DNA from 2 places in the Hymenobacter sp. 102 genome. Region 1 is predicted to be linked to the other one. Evidence: riboswitches for the same ligand, from Rfam matches in the RefSeq annotation. Region 1 holds a riboswitch; the other holds the start of a gene.
The links. Region 1 has a riboswitch for S-adenosylmethionine ahead of ACN19L_RS00610 (phosphoadenylyl-sulfate reductase). Riboswitches for the same ligand answer to the same signal wherever they lie in the genome.

Region 1 (4,291 bases):
TGCGGGGCGGAGGCCGTTTCCACTTCCTGCTGGCTTACCTCAATGGCTTCAATTTCCGATTCCAGGCCCGAAGGCAGCACCCGCACACGCTGGCCGCGGCGGTACTGGCCGCTCAGAATCTGGCCGGCGTAGCCGCGGTAGTCGGGCAGCTCGGGCGTCTGGGGCCGGATGACGTACTGCACCTGGAAGCGGGGTGCGGCCTCGGTTTCCTGGGCGCCGGGCACGCTTTCCAGATGTTCCAGCAGGCTCGGGCCGGTGTACCAGGGCAGATGCTGGCTGGGCTTCACCACGTTGTCGCCCTGCAAGGCGCTCAGCGGAATGGCCGTGGCGGCGGGGAGGTGGAAGTGGTTGGTGAGCTCGGCGTAGTCGGTGGCAATGCGGGCAAACACCGCCTCGTCGTAGTTCACCAGGTCCATCTTGTTCACGGCCAGCACAAAGTGCCGGATGCCCAGCAGCGCGGCAATGAGGGTGTGGCGGCGGGTTTGCTCAATCACGCCCTGGCGGGCATCCACCAGCACAATGGCCAGATCGGCGTTGCTGGCCCCCGTCACCATGTTGCGGGTATACTGCACGTGGCCGGGCGCATCGGTGATGATGAACTTGCGGCGCGGGGTAGTGAAGTATTTGTAGGCCACGTCGATGGTGATGCCCTGTTCCCGCTCGGCGCGCAGGCCGTCGGTCAGCAACGCCAAATCCACGGTGCCATTAGAAGCCTGCCGCTTCTCCAGCGCCGCCAGTACGTCCAGCGACACCGATTCGGAGTCATACAGCAGCCGCCCAATCAGGGTGCTTTTGCCGTCGTCCACGCTCCCGCAGGTGATAAATCGTAGTAAGTCCATGAGGTGAAATTGTGAGTTTGTGAAATTGTGAATTGCTGTGCTGTTGGGGTGAAGCGGGAGAATTTCCACAACTTCACCTTTCACAACTTCACCACTTAAAAGTATCCGTTGCGCTTGCGGTCTTCCATGCCGGCTTCGGAGATGTTGTCGTCGAGGCGGGTGGCGCCCCGCTCGCTTACTTTGGCCAGCAGCAGGTCCTGGATGATGTCTTCCACGGTAGCCGCGTCGCTTTCCACGGCGGCGGTGCAGGTGGAGTCGCCCACGGTGCGGAAGCGTACCTGCCGGGTCACGATTTCGTCTTCGTCATCGAGCTGCAAATGCTCGGTGAGGCCCAGCAGCTGGCCCGAGGGCAGCACCACGCAGGTGCGCTCGTGGCCGAAGTAGATGTCGGGCAGCGGAATGTTTTCGCGCTGGATGTAGCGCCACACGTCCAGTTCCGTCCAGTTGGAAATGGGGAACACGCGCACGTTTTCGCCCTTCTGAATGCGGCCGTTGTAAATGTTCCAAAGCTCGGGGCGCTGGCGCTTGGGGTCCCACTGGCCAAACTCGTCGCGCACCGAGAAGATGCGCTCCTTGGCCCGGGCCTTCTCCTCGTCGCGGCGGGCCCCGCCAATGCAGGCGTCAAACTCAAACTCCTCGATTACCTCCAGCAGCGTGTAGGTCTGCAGCGGGTTGCGGCTGGGGTACTTGCCGCCCGGCTCGCGCAGGCGCTGCCGCCGGATGGTGTCCTCCACCTTGCGCACCACCAGCTTTTCCCCCAGGCGGGCGGCCAGCTCGTCGCGGTACTGCAGCACCTCGGGGAAGTTGTGGCCGGTATCCACGTGCACCAGCGGGAAGGGGAAGCGGCCAGGGCGGAAGGCCTTTTCGGCCAGGCGCGTGAGCACAATGGAATCCTTGCCGCCCGAAAACAGCAGGGCCGGCCGCTCAAACTGCCCCGCCACCTCCCGCAGGATGTGGATGGCTTCGGCTTCCAGCCGGTCGAGGTAATCGAAAGTGGTACTCATAGTTGTCTGGATTTCAAGTGCTTTTTTGGTTGTAGAGACGCGATACTTCGCGTCTCCCGCGTGCTGATGTTGGGTTGGCTGCGCCGTTCTTGTCGTTCTGACGACGAGACGCGAAGTGTCGCGTCTCTACAGCTTACTATCCGGCTGGCACCGGCTCCACCACCGGGTCGGGGCCGTCGTGGGGGGCGGTGGCGTGCAGGCCGCACTCTTTGGCTGAGAGGTCTTCCCACCACCAGCGGCCGGCCCGGAAATCCTCGCCGGGCTTGATGGCGCGGGTGCAGGGGGCGCAGCCGATGCTCACGAAGCCCTGCTGGTGCAGCGGGTTCACCGGAATGCCCTCCTGCTGCACAAAGGCCAGCGCCTGCTCCCAGGTCCAGTCGAACAGCGGGTGGATTTTCACGAGGTTGTGCGCCGCGTCCCATTCCACGGGGTCCATCGTCTGCCGGTTCTGGGATTGTTCGGCCCGGATGCCGGTGACCCAGGCGCCGCGGCCGGCCAGAGCCCGGTTCAGGGGCTCCACCTTGCGGATGTGGCAGCACTGCTTGCGGTTATCCACGCTCTCGTAGAACGAGTTGGGGCCTTTCTGCAGGAGCAGCTCTTCTAGGTCCTCGCGCTGGGGGGCATACACCGAAATGGGCTTCTGGTACCGGATCAGCGTCTTGTTCCAGGTAGAATAGGTTTCCTGGAAGTTGCGGCCGGTATCGAGGGTGAACACCTCAATGGGCAGGTCGTGGGCGAAAATCAGGTGGCTGAGTATCTGGTCTTCCAGCCCGAACGAGGTGGAAAAAACGGCCTGACCGGGGAAGGTGTCGGCTACCAGACGCAGCCGCTCCAGGGCGGAGGCGGCCACTACGAGAGGGCGCAGGCGGTCCAGCTGGGCGTGGACGGCCGGCGCAGCATCAGCTGCAGGCATGGCAGGAAGAGGGGGAGGAGGAAGCGGCCCGCCTGGGGCGCGGCATTCCGGCCGGAAGATGGTTCCACAGCAGGTGCCCGGCCGCACGCAGACGGCAGCCAGAAGGCAACAGGCGGAACGAGAATACACGGAGGCGCTACTCCGACGCGGCACCCGCTAGGGCGTTAGTCGGCCGGGGGCAGCACCCGAACCAGCAAAAGGGAAGTGGTTCGTGCCTACTTACAACAACAGGGCATCACCATCATCGCACAACAGCCATGCTGTACAGCACAGGAGGTAGCGGATGCGGCGGCGAAGTTGAAGAAGCGGTTCACGGTTCGTTGTTTTTATATGGTCAGGACTTGGCACCGTTTCGGATTTTCCGCTGGTTGCCGGCGCTTCAGGGAGCCTGTCTCTCCACGCCTCTGTATAAAAACAATCCTTTGTGGGTAAAAGAATTGGTGCCCCAAAGGTACGGGACGAAATTTTACACTTGCAAATTTTTCTTTTTTCAAGAACCTGATTGCTGGCTGTAATGCCGCACCGTCACGGGTATTTTCGCTTAGCGCGCATCGTCTAAAAGGAAGTATGTTTGAGCCATATCAGACCGTACGGCTCAAGATTATCCTCTATGCAAAAACTCATTTTGGTCGACCCCAATGCCTCTTTGTGTAACGCTTGGCGACAGGCTTTCGCACCTTATCAGGCAGTTGAAATTCTCCACAGCCGATTTGAGCAGGTGCCGGATTTCGACTGCATGGTCAGCGCAGCCAATTCCTTTGGGCTCATGGATGGGGGTGTCGATTTGGCCATCACCCGCTTTTTTGGCTCTGAACTCCAGGAACGGGTGCAAGCGCATATCATAAAGCACTACACGGGTGAACAGCCCGTTGGTACTAGTTTTATCGTAGAAACTGGTCACTCCCGGCACCCTTACGTGGCACACACGCCCACTATGCGTGTGCCCATGCCTATCCACGCCACAGATCACGTCTACTTGGCTATGAAGGCTCTGATCGAAGCCGTTACCGCATTTAATACCCCGCAGGAACGTATCCGGGTGGTCGTATGTCCGGGCTTGGGTACTGCAACTGGCCGAATGCCTGTGGAGGAAGCCGCGCGACAGATGGCCCTAGCTTACCGCTATTACCTCGACCCGCCCCGCGCTATCACGTGGCCTTACGCTGCCGCCCGGAATCGGCATATCATCAGTGGGGATGAATAGGGCGTAGTCGTCAGATTGTATGGGTCTGATTAAGAACGTAAAGTGTTGCCTATCTCCCTAGCCGCTTCCTGATATTTTGCAGCAGCGCGGGCAGTGCCCGTCACCAGCACTAGGCCGCCGTACACGGCCGTGAGCACCGCGGAGCGCAGCAGCATGGTGAGGAAGGGTGAGCCGACGGCCGGTACCAGCCAGGCGGCCCCGCCGGCCACGGCCGCAATGCCCAGAATCAAGGGAATACGCCAGGTGAATGGCTGCATCCGGAAGCTGTGCCACACAAACCACGTGCGGGCCAGGTTGATGCTCACCTGCGCCGCCACCGCCGCCACGGCCG
Region 2 (4,291 bases), 2.5 Mb from region 1:
TCAGGGCGCCGGGCAGGTTGGCCTTAATCCAGCGCACGGCCTCAATGAAATCGAGGGCGTAGTTGCGGTGCTCGTCGATGCCGGTGCCGACGGTCAGGATGTTGGGGTCGAAGATGATATCCTCGGCCGGGAAGCCTACCTCGTTGACCAAGATGTCGTAGCTGCGCTTACAGATGTCGATGCGGCGCTGGTAGTTGTCGGCCTGGCCGTGCTCATCGAAGGCCATTACCACCACGGCGGCCCCGTACTGGCGCACTTTGTGGGCGTGGGCCCGGAAGGCTTCCTCGCCTTCTTTCAGGGAAATGGAATTGACGATACTCTTGCCCTGCACGCACTTGAGGCCGGCTTCCAGCACCGTCCACTTCGAGGAGTCAATCATCACCGGCACGCGGGCAATGTCGGGCTCGGAGGCAATCAGGTTCAGGAAGGTGGTCATGGCCTGCTCCGAGTCAAGCATGCCCTCGTCCATGTTCACGTCCAGCACCTGGGCGCCGCCCTCTACCTGGTCGCGGGCCACCTGCAGGGCCGCCTCATAGTTGCCGGTGCGGATGAGGCGGGCGAAGGCGCGGGAGCCGGTTACGTTGCACCGCTCGCCCACGTTCACAAACAGGCTCTGCTCGGTAATGCCGAAGGGCTCCAGGCCGCTGAGGCGGGTGGCGGGCTTCACGGCGGGCAGTTGGCGGGGCTGATATTTATCGGCCAGCTTGGCCAGCTCGGCAATGTGCTGGGGCGTGGTGCCGCAGCAGCCGCCCACCACCGTCACTAGCCCGTCCTGCAGGTAGTTTTCCACCACCGCCGCAAATTCCTGGGCCGATTCATCGTAGCCCCCAAAGGCGTTGGGCAGGCCGGCGTTGGGGTAGGCCGAAATGTGCACGTCGGCCAGGCGGCTCAGCTCCTGAATGTACACCTTCAGCTGGTCGGCCCCAAGGGCGCAGTTCAGGCCCACGCTCAGCAGCGGCAGGTGGCGGATGGAGTTCCAGAAGGCCTCCACCGTCTGCCCACTCAGCGTGCGGCCCGAGGCATCGGTAATAGTGCCCGAAATCATGATGGGTACCACCCGGCCGCCCTCGTCGAAGAACTGCTGCACCGCGTACAGAGCCGCTTTGGCGTTCAGCGTGTCGAAGATGGTTTCAATCAGCAGTGCGTCGGAGCCGCCGTCAATCAGCCCGCGCACCTGCTCCAGGTAGGCCGTAGCCAGCTCGTCGAACGTCACGGCGCGGAAGCCGGGCCGGTTTACGTCGGGCGAGAGAGAGGCAGTGCGGTTGGTGGGCCCGATGGCGCCGGCCACGAACCGCTTGCGCGTGGGGTCCTTCTGTTCAAACTCGTCGGCTACCTCGCGGGCAATACGCGCCGACTCGTAGTTCAACTCGTACACGATGTGCTCCAGGGCATAATCAGCCTGGGCGATGGTAGTGCCCGAAAACGTATTCGTTTCCACCATGTCGGCCCCGGCGGCAAAGTACTCGGCGTGGATGCCTTTGATAATGTCGGGCCGGGTGAGGCTCAGCAGGTCGTTGTTGCCGCGCAAAGGCCTGGGGTGGTCCTGGAAGCGCGGGCCCCGGAAATCGTCCTCCGTGAGCGTATGGCGCTGAATCATGGTACCCATAGCACCATCCAGAATCAGCACGCGGCGGCGCAGGATATCGTGGAGAGGGGATGCAACGGGGGCGGGGGCAGGGGAAACGGTCGGCATATCGGCTCTTCTAAGGGAAATCAGCGGCGAAAAGTGCCTATCCAGAAAGAGCCGGGCGCGCAGGCCGGTTCCGCACTTATCTTCTTCCAACGCCCGCTAAGACGGTGGAAAGGGAGTTAGCACCTTGTTTTATTTCAGGTTGCTAAGACGTCATCGGGCCCAATCCCTCGGTCTTTCTGGATAAGTAACAGGACGAAGATACGCCGCAACGCCCGAAAAACAACAAGCCCGGCCGCACACGTGCGGCCGGGCCTGTTGCAGCGTACCGGGTTGCAGCTAATCTTTCTTGATGCAGTTGGGTACGGTTTTACCGTCTTTCTTTTTGGTGCCGGCTTGCTCGTAGCCTTTCCAGCAGGGGTCTTCTTTCTTGGCAGTGGTATGCGAAGCAGTGGTTTTCTTAGTGGGCATAACGGATGGAAACAGGGCTAAGTAAACTTCCTGTTGGTAAAGGTGGTACGTGGGCCTGTAGTAGTGAGTTGATGTAAACCCGGGCCCATGCGGCAGATGCCGAAATTCTGTAAGCATAAACATCTGCGTGTACGTACATCAATTTGGCCTGCGCTCAACAACCTCATCAGTTTCGCGTAAGGCATAAGCTCAATCGTATTCCTTGACCACTCCGCTCTATGGCTGCTAAAAAAGCGGCGGCTCCCAAAAAAGCTGCCACCCCCGATACCCCTGCTACTGGTAAAACCGCCAAAACGGCCGCTACGCCCGCTGCCAAACAGGCTGCCAAAGCCGCCGCCGAAGCACCCGCCCCCGTGAAGCGGCCTACGGCCAAGGATATGAAACAGCACGCCCAGACGCTGCCTTATCCCGCCAAACAGGCCGATATGAAGCTGCAGCCTGCCATGAATTTCAGCACCTACCGCGCCGCTGGTAAGTTGCAGGACAAGATTGCGCTGGTAACTGGCTCCGACTCCGGTATTGGCCGGGCGGTGGCCGTGGCCTTTGCCATGGAAGGAGCTCACGTAGCCGTACTGTTCAACGAAAATGTGGTGGATGCCGAGGAAACCAAGCGCCTCGTGGAAGCCCAGGGCCGCCGCTGCATTCTGCTGCAGCTGGACGTGCGCGACCCGGAGCAGTGCAAGCAGGCCGTGCGCCGTACCCGCGCCGAGCTGGGCGGCCTCAACATTTTGGTCAACAATGCCGCCTTCCAGATGGCGCAGGAGAAGTTCGAGGACATTCCCGAGGAGCAGATCCGCCGCACCTTCGATACCAACATTCTCGGCTATATCTGGATGGCCCAGGCGGCCGTGCCGCACCTCAAAAAGGACGACTGTATTATCAACACCGGCAGCATTGTGGGGCTGACGGGCATTCCAATTCTGATTGATTATGCCTGCACCAAATCAGCCATTCACGCCCTTACCAAGAGCCTGGCTACTCACTTGGGCGAGCGGGGTATCCGGGTAAACTGCGTAGTGCCCGGCCCGGTCTGGACGCCCAACATTCCCGGCACCATGCCCCGAGAGGAAATTGAGAAGTTTGGCTACGAGGTGGCATTGGCCCGCCCCGGCCAACCGGAAGAGCTGGCTCCGGCCTACGTGCTGCTGGCTTCCCAGGATGGCTCCTTCATGACCGGCTCGCTGGTGCACGTAACCGGCGGCAAAATGAGCAGCGACCAGTAGGTGAATGAGTAGATGAGTGAATGAGGGAAGCTACGTGCAGTAACTCATTCCAACTGCTCACTACTCACTCATTCACTCATTTACTCATTCACCATATGCCCCACTATCCCGAAGGTACCGTCCGGGCCCTGCTGGCTACCGACCAGGTAACGCCCGCAACCCGCGCTGCGCTGGAGGCCCGCCTGAATGCCCCGGCCAATTATCAGCCCCAGTTTTTCGACGCCGATACCTACGCACTGCTGCAAGCCGTGGCCGCCCGCGTATTCCCCCAGCCCGAGCGGGAAACGCCCATCGAGCTGGCTCCTAACATAGATAAGCGCCTGCTGGCCGGCACTGCCGACGGCTGGCGCTACGACGCCATGCCCCCCGACCGGGAAGCGTACCGTCTGGGCTTAGGCGGCATCAACCAGGCGGCGCAGCAGATCTTTGAGCAGGCCTTTGTTGAGTTGACGCCGGCGCAGCAGGACCAGGTAATCGGGCAGCTGGCAGCCGGCGAAGCTCCGGGCGAAAACTGGCAGCAGTTACCGCAAAACCGCTTCTTCGAGGAAATGCTGGCTGAGTTGACGGAGAGCTACTACGCCCATCCGCTGGCCCAGGAAGAAATCGGCTACGTAGGCATGGCCGACGTGCCCGGCTGGCAGCGCATCGGCCTCAATGAGCGGGAAGACCGGGAACCGCGGGAGAGTAGTTGAGTGCCTGAGTAACTGAGTAATCTGTACTGATCAACAGGTGATTACCCGGCTACTTAATCACTCTCTACTCAGTTACTCAACTACTCAGTTACTCTTAAAATGCCCGACGAAGAAGTACTCGAAGAAGGCGTACTGAACCCGGTTCAGCCTGAAATACAGGACCCGCTGCTTCAACGCATTCTGGCCGAAAACGAAGCCACTCCGGTTACGGAGCCTACCGGCGAGGAATCCCCTGATCCGTTGCCCGACCCAACTGATGGAGTGGACTGCGTAGT

Region 2: linked by a shared signal. The riboswitch ahead of metH (methionine synthase) and the one ahead of ACN19L_RS00610 (phosphoadenylyl-sulfate reductase) in region 1 are both predicted to bind S-adenosylmethionine.

The regions. Positions count from the first base shown of each region.
Region 1 covers NZ_CP188172.1:126,826-131,116, forward strand. The annotation lists gene ACN19L_RS00600 (sulfate adenylyltransferase subunit 1) at 1-839, opposite strand, end outside; gene cysD (sulfate adenylyltransferase subunit CysD) at 935-1,843, opposite strand; gene ACN19L_RS00610 (phosphoadenylyl-sulfate reductase) at 1,980-2,756, opposite strand; SAM riboswitch class I at 3,080-3,171, opposite strand; gene ACN19L_RS00615 (macro domain-containing protein) at 3,367-3,960, shown strand; gene ACN19L_RS00620 (lipopolysaccharide biosynthesis protein) at 3,990-4,291, opposite strand, start outside.
Region 2 covers NZ_CP188172.1:2,624,485-2,628,775, reverse strand. The annotation lists gene metH (methionine synthase) at 1-1,693, opposite strand, end outside; SAM riboswitch class I at 1,767-1,880, opposite strand; gene ACN19L_RS11300 (hypothetical protein) at 1,970-2,101, opposite strand; gene ACN19L_RS11295 (SDR family oxidoreductase) at 2,320-3,324, shown strand; gene ACN19L_RS11290 (gluconate 2-dehydrogenase subunit 3 family protein) at 3,420-4,016, shown strand; gene ACN19L_RS11285 (GMC family oxidoreductase) at 4,116-4,291, shown strand, end outside.